DNA from 2 places in the Lederbergia graminis genome. Region 2 is predicted to be linked to the other one. Evidence: predicted binding sites of a transcription regulator. Region 2 holds the regulator's gene; the other holds the start of a gene.
The links. Region 2 encodes LexA, which represses DNA repair genes until DNA is damaged. Its sites were predicted from a motif close to CGAACATATGTTCG; they were not measured.
Positions count from the first base shown of each region.

Region 1: a site for LexA is predicted at 2,983-2,996, ahead of ACFPM4_RS08060 (YhjD family protein). Genes of this name have one in related genera too.

Region 1 is NZ_JBHSMC010000011.1:17,188-23,948, reverse strand. Features, by position in the region: gene ACFPM4_RS08075 (M48 family metallopeptidase) at 118-1,395, shown strand; gene ACFPM4_RS08070 (IDEAL domain-containing protein) at 1,473-1,700, opposite strand; gene ACFPM4_RS08065 (competence protein ComK) at 1,903-2,469, shown strand; gene ACFPM4_RS08060 (YhjD family protein) at 2,507-2,935, opposite strand; gene ACFPM4_RS08055 (S9 family peptidase) at 3,128-5,113, shown strand; gene ACFPM4_RS08050 (TVP38/TMEM64 family protein) at 5,905-6,516, shown strand; gene addB (helicase-exonuclease AddAB subunit AddB) at 6,641-6,761, shown strand, end outside.
Region 2 is NZ_JBHSMC010000001.1:520,689-527,449, forward strand. Features, by position in the region: gene tkt (transketolase) at 1-2,007, opposite strand; gene ACFPM4_RS02755 (DUF896 domain-containing protein) at 2,143-2,376, opposite strand; gene ACFPM4_RS02760 (YneB family resolvase-like protein) at 2,505-3,161, opposite strand; gene yneA (cell division suppressor protein YneA) at 3,180-3,494, opposite strand; gene lexA (transcriptional repressor LexA) at 3,656-4,279, shown strand; gene spoIIP (stage II sporulation protein P) at 4,335-5,435, opposite strand; gene ppc (phosphoenolpyruvate carboxylase) at 5,594-6,761, opposite strand, start outside.

The DNA of each region.
Region 1 (6,761 bases), on a different contig from region 2:
ACTTCATAAAAATCACGATTAATACTCATTAATCGTGATTTTTATTGAGGCTCTTTGTTCTATTTCCGTATTTTTTTTCTACATATAATATAAGGTGGACAAGGAGGGGATGGGTGATTGATAAAAAAGTGGGCTCTTAGGGCGATCATTGCCTATGTATTATTTGGTGTTTTCATGTATGCGTATTTATATTTTCTTGCTGATAGTTCCATTCCAGATGCATTAAAAGGAACGAGTGCTGATCCAACAACATTTCTAGATGCTAAAGAGATCATGTTGAGTGAAGAATACTCCAAATTTCGTAACTTATTATTTTTTCTTGCAACACCATATGAATGGTTATTCTACTACTTAATCTTAATTTTTGGTATATCTGCTAAGTTTGAAGACTGGGCTAAAAAAACCACAAAAATTTCAATTGTTACTACCGCCATTTATTTATTCTGGTTATCTTTAGCTTCGTTTTTAGTCATGTTCCCACTAAGCTATCTTTCCTTTATGATGTCGAAGTCCTACAATATCTCGACACAAACATTTTCATTATGGATGAAGGATAAATTAATTGATTTCTGGATAGAATTTGCTATTTCGTTCATTGTCATTACTGTATTGTATGCATTAATTAGGAAGTTTAAAAAACGATGGTGGCTTGGTGCCTGGATTTTATCTGTCCCATTTTCCATCTTCATGATGTTTATTCAACCGGTATTGATTGACCCGTTATACAATGAATTTACTCCATTGCAAGATAAGCAATTAGAAGCAAAAATCTTAGAGTTTGCTGATAAAGCCAATATTCCAGCGGATCATGTATACGAAGTAGATATGTCTAGTAAAACAAATTCGATGAATGCATATGTGACAGGAGTCGGTTCCAATTCGCGAATTGTACTGTGGGATACGACACTGGAACGCTTAAGTGATGATGAAATATTATTTATCATGGCGCACGAAATGGCACACTATGTAGAAAAGCATATTTATATTGGAATAGCTGGCTACTTACTTTTAACTTTAATCGGCCTATATATCACTGCTAAAATAATGGAGCGTTGGATTACAAGGCGAGGTCAAACGTGGAAAGTAGAAAAAATGACGAATATCAGTTCATTACCCGTTTTCTTACTAATTACTTCCATTTTGTTGTTTAGTGTAAGTCCGCTAACGAACTGGGTATCGCGTTACCAAGAAGTACGTGCTGATACGTATGCAATTGAAATGACGCAAAATAAGGATGCTGGAGTTCAGACTTTTCAAAGTTTAACAAAGGCTGGGCTTAGTCAAATAAACCCTCCATATTTAGTGAAGATATTTAGGTATGGACATCCAACAATGCTGGAGCGAATTAAATTAATTGAGGAATATGAATTAAAACAAGAGGATAATGGAGAATAAGTGATAGTCTGCATCATAATTGTTACAAACAGACATGAAAAAATCCCCTTCAAATGGAAACAGGGGATTTTTTCATTTTAGCGTCCTAGTAACCGTTTAAGCTCATTCGTTAACCTTGTAAAACTTTCTTTATCTTTCTCATCCAGCGCCTGGTCAATGTCGTCTCGGAGTTGTTTTTCTTTTCTTTGTTGTAATAAACCGTTCAAGAAAAAATCGACATACCATTCCATCGCTTTTGTTTCATTTTTTTGCTGTGTCATCGTATACTCTTTCAGTAGTTCCTGATAAGACTTCTTCTTTTCCATCGATGATCACCTCTGAAACCTTTTTTTAATTATACAAAAAATCAGCAGAAATATCAACAGAAGAGTGTCAATTTTCTGACCTGCAAACAAAAAGAAAGCTCTTACATTTTAATTATTCAAATTTTTACGAAAAAACAATGATTTATTCTGTGTCTTGTGGTATAGTTGAAATGTACTATGTTTTTAGGAAGGAGAAATGGATTTGAAAGTTAGAAAGAAATACCTTGTGGAAGAATATGAAATTAACCCGAGCACGTACATGTTAATACCTTACATAAGGGAGAACGAGTTATGGACAAGGGTAGTGGAAGATGATTGTTATGTGCTAACTCCCGAGTCACCGATAAAAATTATTAATAGATGCTGTAGTTATAATGGCACAGATTTTAATGGTCGTCGGAATGGTACAAAAGCATTGATTAATGTCACTCATAAGCCCCCAATCCTCCTTGATCCTCACACTTCTATTTATATCTTTCCAACAAAATCTCCCTTTCACCAAGATTGTATATGGATTGTTGCAGACCAAGTGGAACATTATTGGAAACAAGATAAGAGCACGACTCTTGTTGAATTTCAAAATAAAGAAACGATGGAGGTTCCTGTTTCAAATTATGTTTTTAAAAGTCAAATTTCACGTGCAGCCGAACTTCGCGTGAAATACGAGCGAAACAAGCAGAGGATGGTGTCATATTTAAGTAATCCAAAGACAAGGCTACTTTACTTAGAAGCATCTGAATATAATGAAACCTATGATACAAATAACTAAAATGGGAGCGTGTTTTTCACGCTTCCTTTTTCATTTTTTAGTGCTGTCTTAACTGATTCAATTCTTTTAGAGTAGGTTGCTGAATAGGGAACGGAGTGTTTGTTTCTGGATTTTGTTGTCTATTAAAATAATAAAGCATAAGTTCCTCGACTCTATTACGTAAGCGTGGATTGAAGTAATTATGTTGTTCTTCATACCCCTTATAAAGAAATAAATACATTGTAAAAGCATCATCTGACTTAAGACGTTGGACTTTAATATTATTTTTTTGCATGTACCGTTTTACTACCGCAAGCTCTTTTTGAACCGTCTTTATCGTTGCTATAATTAATTCTTGGTAAGGTTTTTTTAGTTTCAAAGAACTGTTTTCGATTACGGATAAGTCACGATTTAGTACGGTAATTAGCATAGGTAAGTATATTGCTTGCTCAATGATGTCTCGATCATAAGTTGAAATCCTCGTCATAAATAGCCCTCCTTACAAGAAATTCCTAAGGTACCTGAAGATAAACAAGAACGTTTGTTCTGTACTATTTTACCCATAAAATATGTGATTTGCAAGCAACAAATAATGACATTTTTCGTGTGATTTAAAAGCAAAATAAGCGATTAGATAAATGGGATACTATATACTAGTAAGGGAGAAAGGATGAACAACATGACAATAACACAAGGAATACAACCAGAAGATTTATATGATTTAAAATCGATAGTAGATCCACAGCTATCACCTAATGGTTTGGAATTAGTCTATATACAAACCCATATCGACAAAAAGGAAAACGATTATGTTTCGAATATGTATTACATACATCTTCAAGAGAAACAACCAATTCAATGGACGTTTGGAAAGGGAAAAACTAGTTCTCCAACATGGTCCCCAGACGGAAGTAAAATTGCATTCGTATCTACTAGAACAGGGAAGCCACAACTTTATGTATTATCGAAAACAGGTGGAGAAGCAAAACAATTAACAAATTGCAAGCATGGTATATCCAATCCTGTTTGGTCTCCATGTGGTAATAAAATTGTTTTTTCGGTTAAAGTTGGCAAAGATGAAACGATACATGATATCGCTGAAAAGAAGGAAAAAGAGCAAGAAATAACTCCATTAGAAGTAGATATCATGAAGTATAAGACAGATGCTAGTGGATTTTTGGACATACATCAGTTTACACAAATAGGAATGATAGATCTAAGAACAGAGACGTTAGAACAGATAACAGAAGGAAAACATCACTTTCAATTAGGTTCATGGTCTCCAGATGGTAAATACATTGCCTATTCGGCTGATAAAACAGAAGACAAAGATTTTTCTTTCATTAGTGATATTTACTTGCTAAATCTAAAAACGAAAGAAAAACGAAATTTGACTGAGGGAAATGGAGCGTATAATCAACCAACTTGGTCTCCAAATAGTCAATATATTAGTTTTATTGGAAGTGAAAGAGAATTTAGAAATGCAACGCATGCAAAGTTATACATTTATGATTTACATCTCGAAATATTAACATGTATGACAAATGAATTTGACGCACCAATTGGCGATTATGTTGTAGGTGATTTCTTACAGGGAACAAAAGCACCCTCTATTCAATGGCTAGAAGATAGTCAAAGTTTTTATTTTCAAGTAAGTGATCATGGAAATACTGAAATTTACTATGGAAATGTTGCCGGGGAAATATATCCTGCAATAAATGATGCTCAATATGTTTACGGCTTCTCTTTAGATTCCAAAAATGACAGAGCTGTAGTTGCAATAAGTACTCCAACTGAACCAGGTGATTTGTATTTAATTCATTTATCAACTGGAAAAAAAGAACGTTTAACATATGTGAATGAGAAATTTCTGCAAACTCGCCAACTGGCAATGCCGGAAGCGATTGAAGTAAAAGGGGCAGAAGACTGGAAAGTAGATGGTTGGTTCATGAAGCCAATTAATTTCGAAGAAGGAAAGAAATATCCTTTAATATTAGAGATTCATGGTGGTCCACATGCTATGTATGCTAATACATATTTTCATGAATTTCAAGTGCTGGCAGCTCAAGGGTTTGCCGTTTTGTATGTAAATCCAAGAGGAAGTCATGGATATGGTCAACAGTTTGTAAATGCAGTTCGCGGTGATTATGGTGGGAATGATTATCTGGATTTAATGGCAGCAGTTGATAGTGTTTTAGCCAATTTTGATTTCATCGACCACAATCGTCTTGGGGTAACAGGAGGGAGTTACGGAGGATTTATGACGAATTGGATTGTTGGTCAAACAAATCGTTTTAAAGCAGCTGTAACTCAGCGTTCTATTTCAAATTGGATCAGCTTTTCTGGGGTAAGTGATATAGGATATTACTTTACAGATTGGCAAATAGGTGCTGATTTAGGAGATATTGAAAAACTATGGAACCACTCCCCGTTGAAATATGTTGATAAAGTAGAAACTCCTCTCCTCATATTGCATGGTGAGAAAGATTTTCGTTGTCCGATTGAACAAGCGGAACAATTGTTTATTGCCTTAAAGCAACGGAAAAAAACAACCAAGTTTATTCGTTTCCCTGAATCTAACCATGAGTTATCAAGAAGTGGTAAACCAACATTACGAATTAAACGGTTAGAGTATATTCGGGATTGGTTTTTACAATATGTATGATTGTATGTAAGGGACTGCTCTAAAAGTCAGGAACTAGTAGTATTTAGTCATTACTTGACTTCCGTGACTGTTGATTTTTGCTACTTCCGCTACAATTAACATTGTGCCCTATATAATATTTTTAGAACAATAAATTCTGTAAAAAGACCTTTAGTTTTTCGTTGTTTTGCATGGGAGACTAGTGCCTAACTAATTCTTCCTTTCTACGATAATGCCTTAGAGGATGTGTATCTCACATATAGAGCGTTATTTTTCAAGAGGAAATTTGAAGGGACTTACAAACTGTAAGCCTAGGCAGCTGATCAGTTGCTTTTTTTCATTGTCTAGCTGCAGGCGCGATCGGCTCGAGGTCAAATAACCTGAGCCAATGAAAGGCAAAGAGCACCTTTCTTTGGCTCAGAACATTTGCTTGTCGCGGGCCCGCATGATGCGGGTCAGGAAGGCGTTGCAACAGGATGTTGCGTTTTTAGCCTTCCTTCACCTTTATGCGCGCCCTCCGCTTTTATGATTGTCTAGCTACAGCGACTAGCGACTAGCAAATTTACGATTTCTTCCTACGATAAGTCAACATCGATTCGCCTATAGGCTCATCGTGTTTCCTTTATCTCGTCAGAAATCTTTAAATTTGTACGTCGCTAATCAAGTCGCTTCCGCTTTTCTGGTTTTGTAACAAATTTGTGCGGTTGTTGGGTTTGATTTTAGGGTAGGATTGTAATATAGCCCAATTGACGAAATGTGGTATAATTTAAGAAATTTCGACGATTTTTTCTAGTGTGAATTGAGGAATGTGTATGGATTTTCATTCGATAACAGAATGGTTTACGATGGAGAAACTTGTAGAATTAATTGAACAATACCGAGCATTAGGTCCGTTACCGAGTTTATTATTGCCAATGTTAGAAGCCTTTTTACCGTTTTTACCATTATTTCTTTTTGTAATGGCAAGTGCTAATGCATTTGGTTTAGGGTGGGGGTTTCTATTTTCGTGGATTGGCGCATCGGTAGGTGCATTACTCGTATTCCTTTTAGTAAGAAGATATGGAGATGCACGTGTATTTCAATTTTTAAGACGAAGTAAAAAAGTAAAGAGTTTAACAAGTTGGGTAGAACGACATGGGTTTGGTCCTTTGTTTATTCTTTTATGCTTTCCGTTTACACCATCTGCAGTTGTTAATATCGTGGCAGGGATGTCTAAAATTAATATATATCAATATATGTTGGCGGTATTAGCAGGAAAAGCTGTTATGATTTTTACTTTAAGTTTTATTGGACATGATATTGTTTCGTTAATAAAACACCCGCTAAGGACAGCAATAGTACTTGTGATTATTGTTATCCTTTGGTTTGTCGGAAAACAAGTAGAAGGAAAAATGCAGGACAAAGTACATACAAGAGGAGAATAAAGGTTGCCTTTCGAATAGAAAAGGCAACCTTTATTTTTTTTTGAGAATGTACGTTCGGTGTTCGTGTGGTATAATAGTATTACTTTAAATGGATATGGTAACTTCAGAATAAGGAGTTGAGAAGATGTCACTTCGCTTCGTTATTGGTCGCTCTGGAACGGGGAAAACGACTAAGTTTTTACGAGAAATAGAAGAAGAATTAATTCAACGGCCTAGTGGTCGTCCGATTTTATATATCGTACCTG
Region 2 (6,761 bases):
TTATTTTTGAACTAATGTAGTAACTTTCTCTACTACATTACTTACGGAGAATCCATATTCAGGTAAAATAACTTTTTCTGGAGCAGATGCACCAAAACGATCAATAGCAATAACATCGCCTTCATCGCCAATGTATTTATGCCAGCCAAAAGAAGCTCCCATTTCAATAGCTAGACGTTTTTTCACAGTTGGTGAAAGTACAGAATCCTTGTACTCTTTTGATTGTGCATCAAAGCGATCCCAAGATGGCATACTTACAACGGATACATTAATCCCTTTGCTTGCAAGCTCTTTTTGCGCTTCAACAGCTAGGCTAACTTCAGAACCAGTTGCTAGTAACAGTGCATCTACATTGTTTCCAGATGCAGGTGATACAATATATGCTCCTTTTTCTACACCTTCATATGCTTTTTCAGCAGTTCCTGGTAAGGTAGGTAGATTTTGACGTGTTAATACAAGAGCAGTTGGTTTATTTTTTGATTGAACTGCTAGACGCCATGCTGCTGCTGTTTCGTTCGCATCACCTGGTCGGATAATGGAAAGTCCTGGCATAGCACGTAGAGATGCAAGTTGCTCTACAGGTTCATGTGTTGGACCATCTTCCCCTACTGCAATACTATCATGTGTAAATACGTATGTTACTGGTAATCCCATTAGTGCAGCAAGACGGATTGCAGGACGTAAATAATCAGAGAATACGAAGAAAGTACCTCCAAATACTTTAACTCCACCATGCAATGCCATACCATTCATCGCAGCACCCATACCAAATTCTCTTACACCAAACCAAATATTTCTTCCAGCATAGTTTTCTGCACTAAAATCTGATTCGCCATTAATTGCAGTTTTATTTGATCCTGCAAGGTCAGCAGCTCCACCTATTAACGATGGAAGATTTTTACTAATTGCATTTAAAACTTCACCACTTGAAGCTCTTGTTGCTAAGCTCTTGCCTTCCTCGTAAACAGGAACAGCTTGATCCCAACCTTCTGGTAGTTCACCAGAAACGGCAACTTCAAATTGTGCTGCTAGTTCAGGATTTTCTTTCTTGTAATTTTCAAAAAGTTGATCCCATTCATTTTCTTTTGCTTTTCCGTGTTGAACAACTTTATTTTCAAAAATTTCATATACCTCAGAAGGTACATGGAAATCTTCTTCAAATGTCCATTTATAATATTCTTTTGTAAGCTTCATTTCATCTTCACCAAGTGGTGCACCATGAACATCAGCTTTACCTGACTTGTTTGGAGAACCATAACCAATTACAGTTTTTACTTCAATCATTGTTGGTTTAGATGTTTCCGCTTTCGCAGATTCAATTGCTTTAGCAATTTCTTCAAAGTTATTTCCATCTTCGACACGGATATAATGCCATCCATATGATTTAAAACGATCAGCAACACTTTCAGAGAATGATTTATCTAGTTCTCCATCAAGTGTAATGTCATTAGAATCATATAGTACAACTAGTTTACCTAATTGTAGGTGCCCTGCTAATGAAGCTGCTTCTGAAGCAACACCTTCCATTAAGTCGCCATCTCCACATAGAGCATATGTATAATGGTCTACTAAGTTATAGCCATCTTTATTGTAAACAGATGCTAAATGACGTTCAGCCATTGCCATCCCAACAGCCATCCCAATACCTTGTCCTAATGGACCAGTTGTCGCCTCAACACCAGGTGTATGGCCATACTCAGGATGTCCAGGAGTTTTACTTCCCCATTGACGGAAGTTTTTAATCTCTTCCATGTCTAAACCATAACCAGATAAATGAAGCAAGCTATATAGTAGCATTGATCCATGACCAGCAGAAAGAACAAATCTATCACGGTTAAACCAATTTGGGTTTTTTGGATTATGGTTCATAAAACGAGTCCATAATGTGTATGCCATTGGTGCAGCACCCATTGGTAAACCAGGATGTCCTGAATTAGCCTTTTCAATTGCATCAATTGAAAGAGTTCTAATTGTGTTTACAGCTAATTGATCAGTTTCATTAAACATAACAACAACAACCTTTCTATAGTTTCCTCATTACTATCATAAGGATATTTTGTCGATTAGACAACTATTTTCCGTATTGAAAATGAAAAAAGTTAGAAAATATATAATTTTGTTTAACATTTATTCATAATTTAATTAATGAAGTTTCTTTTTAGCTTGAATATCTTTAACTTTCTGAGGTGTTACGTCTTCCCCAGTCTCATCAAAAATACGGACATTTTCTATTGTTTGCTTCATTGAAGACCGAAATGTCTGTAAATATTCCCCTCTTAATTTGGATTGTTCCTTCGCCTCCTCTTTTGTAAGGCTACCTTCTTTTGCCTTTTTTGCTAATTCATTTATTCTTTGTAATTTTTCTTTAGATAGCATAGAAAGACTCCTTTAACGTTATTGCCTAACTGTTAGTTGGCACAAAAATATGGTACTAAAAAAAAGCACAGATCACAACTGATCTGAACTTTACATAGAATTGGGATATTTTTCAACCCCATATATCATTAAGCTTTCAAATTACTATTGTTTAAATATTCTTGAAAACGTCTATGGACAGTAGCTTTTGAAACATCATACCCAAAACCTCTTAAAGTTGCAGCTATGTCAGCAAATGTCAAGTTATTATTTCTTAATCTAACGATTTCTTCGATTGGTATGTCTTTTCGTTCGCGACCATCTAGATTACCTCTATTTTTTAAATTTCTTTCAGGTCTATAGCCTTTCTCAACAGCCCTTTTCATGCCACGTTGAATCTTTAAATTATGGAGTTTCCTTTGGTATTCTTCTACCATGCTAACTATATTAAGGACCATGGAATCTGCTTCTGAAATGATTAACTCACCATTTTGCGAATAATTATAAACTTGTATATCTTCTTTCATTAAGCAATGGAGTAGCGCAATCTTAGCATTGCCTCTTCCTAATCTAGTTTCGTCCTGAATCAGTACTCCCTGTATTTGAGGATCTACTTTTATCTTCTCTAACATCGTAAATACACCTGGGCGATCTAATTCATATCCACTGGCCTTATCTTTTATTATACTATCAATAGAAAAATTCCATTTATGAGCTGCAGCTATTAATTCTGACTCTTGTCTTTCAAGTGATGTTTCTTGAACATCTTTATTCGTACTCACGCGACAATAAATAATTACTTTCATTTATTATTTCACCTTCATTTATTCATAAGCAATCTGAAATTCGTCATTATTATCAATTTGTAAACCAGGAATTGTTATTATATCACCAGTTTTAATAGACTTGTTATATATTTTATTCTCTTTTTCTATTAATTGTACTACTTCATTTGTTGACATCCCTAATGAATCTGCATAGTTTTCAGCGATGGACCAAATAGAATCACCTTGCTCTACTTTTATACTAACATTCGTATTTTCCTTTTGTTCTGAACTAAATAGAATAAATAAGCCCATTAGAAAAGAAATGATAAAGAATAGGATAATATATGAGTTTTTTTTCAATAAAGTAATCATAAAATAACCTCTTTCGAATATTTGTTCGTATTTTCGTTAATTTGATTATAATGCGAACGTAGGTTTGTGTCAACAGAGAATTCGAACTTATGTTTGTGTATTATTAACTAGTCTGATATAATGTGTTTAAATGAATGTCATTCAAGGGAGAGTGAAATAGATTGATTAAACTATCGAAAAGACAGCAAGATATTCTTGATTTTATAAAACAAGAAGTAAAATCAAAGGGATATCCACCTTCTGTCCGTGAAATCGGAGAAGCTGTTGGACTTGCTTCTAGTTCCACTGTTCACGGGCATTTGGCTAGGTTGGAAAGTAAAGGACTTATTCGAAGAGACCCAACAAAGCCGAGAGCAATTGAAGTATTACAGCTGGAAGAAGACAATATCCCAAAACAAAACACTGTGAATGTACCGTTAGTCGGAAAAGTTACAGCTGGTTTACCTATATCTGCTATTGAAAATATTGAGGAATACTTCCCTCTTCCAGAACAGCTTGTACCTACGGATGAGCAAGTTTTTATGTTAGAAATCGTAGGTGAGAGTATGATTGAAGCTGGTATTCTAGATGGAGATTATGTCATTGTACGTCAACAACATACTGCCAATAATGGTGAAATTGTAGTTGCAATGACGGACGAGGATGAAGCAACTGTTAAGCGATTCTTTAAAGAAAAAGACTATTTCCGCCTACAACCGGAAAATGCTAATATGGAACCGATTATTTTACGAGAAGTTTCTATTTTAGGAAAAGTAATTGGACTATATCGTAATGTAATTCATTAAAGATAAAAATAGAGCCTTCATCATTCATGTTCGTATTTGATAAGGCTCCTTTTTATTATTTACTCACTTCTACAGCTTCTCCCCAATAATACTCACTTATGACGTCAGCTAATGCGTCTACAGTACGATTTAACTCCTCTTGTGTATTATCAATACCTCCTATTTCAATTAACATTGAACCCTCACTTAAATCTTGATTGTAAATTCCGTTATTACCATTCTTTCTTTCTTTTTCAAAAACACCTCTAGATAAACCAGAATACTTCTTTTCTAGTAACTTATGAAGTTTATCAGCTAAATCTAAGTTTTCTTTAAAGTTTGCATGTCCTGTTCCTACTACAAATAAAACACTTGCATAATCTTTTCCTTTAATATTTTTGGTTGTAACGCTTTTTCTAGCAGAATCACGATGAAGATCAAAAACTAAATCTATATCCTTATTTTGCTTTGTTGCTTCTACGACCATTTCACGTGATACGGTATAAGATTGTCCAAAACTCATTCCTCTTTTCACTAATTCTTTTTGAACACTTGATGTTTCTACTAATGTCTTAATACCTCGTTCCTCTAACTTTTTACCAAGTCGCTTTCCAAATTGGGTAATGTTTTTGTCCTTGCTATATGCTAGATTTGGTTTGTTCGTATCTGCCCCTTTTAACATAGGAAAATACGATTCTGTATCATGCGAATGATATATATAAACCTTATAATCTTTTGTTTCTTGTTTTTTATCATCTACTTTTTCATCATCATCCTTATTATCGATATCATCACCCCAAATATCTAAATCTTTTGGCGGTGGTGATTCGATTGGTAGATTTGTAAAATCTGTACCTTCACCAGCAATAAGGATTTTTGGTGTAGCTGCATCTAAACCAGGGATTTCGCTTATTAAATACGTTTTTAAATCTACTAAATTAATATTAGTGAATAATCTCAATGCATTTTTACTTAATGAACTATCCATTTTATTTGGAATGATTGGTTCTAGGGATCGGTTTTCCATCGACATCATATAAAGGAGAGAATCAGTCCTTGAGATATCATTACCTAAAAAAGAGAAGAAGCTTATTCTCACACTGGAAACAGCGATGATAGCAACAAGGCAAAATATACTTATGATTAATAGAGAAGATCGGGCAGCAATTTTTATCATCGTCTTCATTCCTTACATTAATTGTGATTTATACTTATTTATATGAACAAATTAATAGACTATGATTAAAAATTGATAAAGGAGTATAAAGAGGAATATATTGAACAAAAAAACACCCTTGTGAATATCGAAAGTCACAAGAGTGTTTTTTATTTACATCAACCAGTATTTACAAGACCAGCGGCTACGCCATTAATTGTAAGTAATACTTCCGTGACGAGATCTTCCGATGGCTGATCAGTTTCACGAAGTTTCTTAATTAAATCTACTTGTAAGAAATTCAAAGGATCTACATAAGGATTCCTTCTATAAACAGATTCTTGGATATTCGGAGTGTGATCAAGCAATTCTGAATTTCCAGTAATCTTTAATAACATATTTCGAGTACGATTATATTCGTCCGAAATGGTATTGAATATTCTTTGAGCTATATTTTGATCTTCAACTAATGTTAAATATTCCTTAGCTGTCGCAATGTCTGCCTTCATTAATGCCATTTGCAGGTTATTAATAGTGGATCGGAAGAATGGCCATTTTTTATACATCGCTTGTAGCAATTCTAAATTGGATGGATCCTGATTAATAAAGGATTCGATTCCTGTTCCAGCAGCAAACCATGCAGGCACCATTTGTCTAGATTGCGTCCATGCAAACACCCATGGAATTGCGCGCAAATCCTCAAAACGTTGACTATTTTTCCTACTCATTGGTCTAGACCCAATATTTAACGCACCAATTTCATTCAAAGGAGTTGCTTGGTTAAAATACGTTAAGAAATCTTGATCCTCAAAAACGAGGGACTGATATTTTCTTAATGCATACTTGGAGATTTCCTCCATTGCATCTTCCCATTCTTTTTCACGTAAATTTACTAGCTCGGAGGATCTAGAGCGTGCACATGCCTCTAATAAAGCAGATGCAGCCTGTTCTAAATTACGATAAGCAATATCTTCTAGTAAATAACGGGAAGATAAAACCTCTCCTTGCTCTGTAATCTTCACACCATCGCCCAATGTTTCTACTGGTTGGGAAAGAATACTTGTATTTAAGGAACCACCACCACGACCAAGTGATCCACCACGACCATGGAAAAATTTCAATCTAATATTATGTTCACGTGCCATGTTATGGATTTCTTGTTGTGCTTTAAATAGTTTCCAGTTAGCTGTTAGTGTACCACCGTCTTTACTTCCATCAGAATATCCAAGCATAATCTCTTGATGGTTTCCTCGTTTTTCAAGGTGGTTTCGATAAGCTTTCATTTCAAAAAGCTGTTTCATAATCTTTGGTCCAGCAATTAAATCATCAATCGTTTCTAGTAATGGA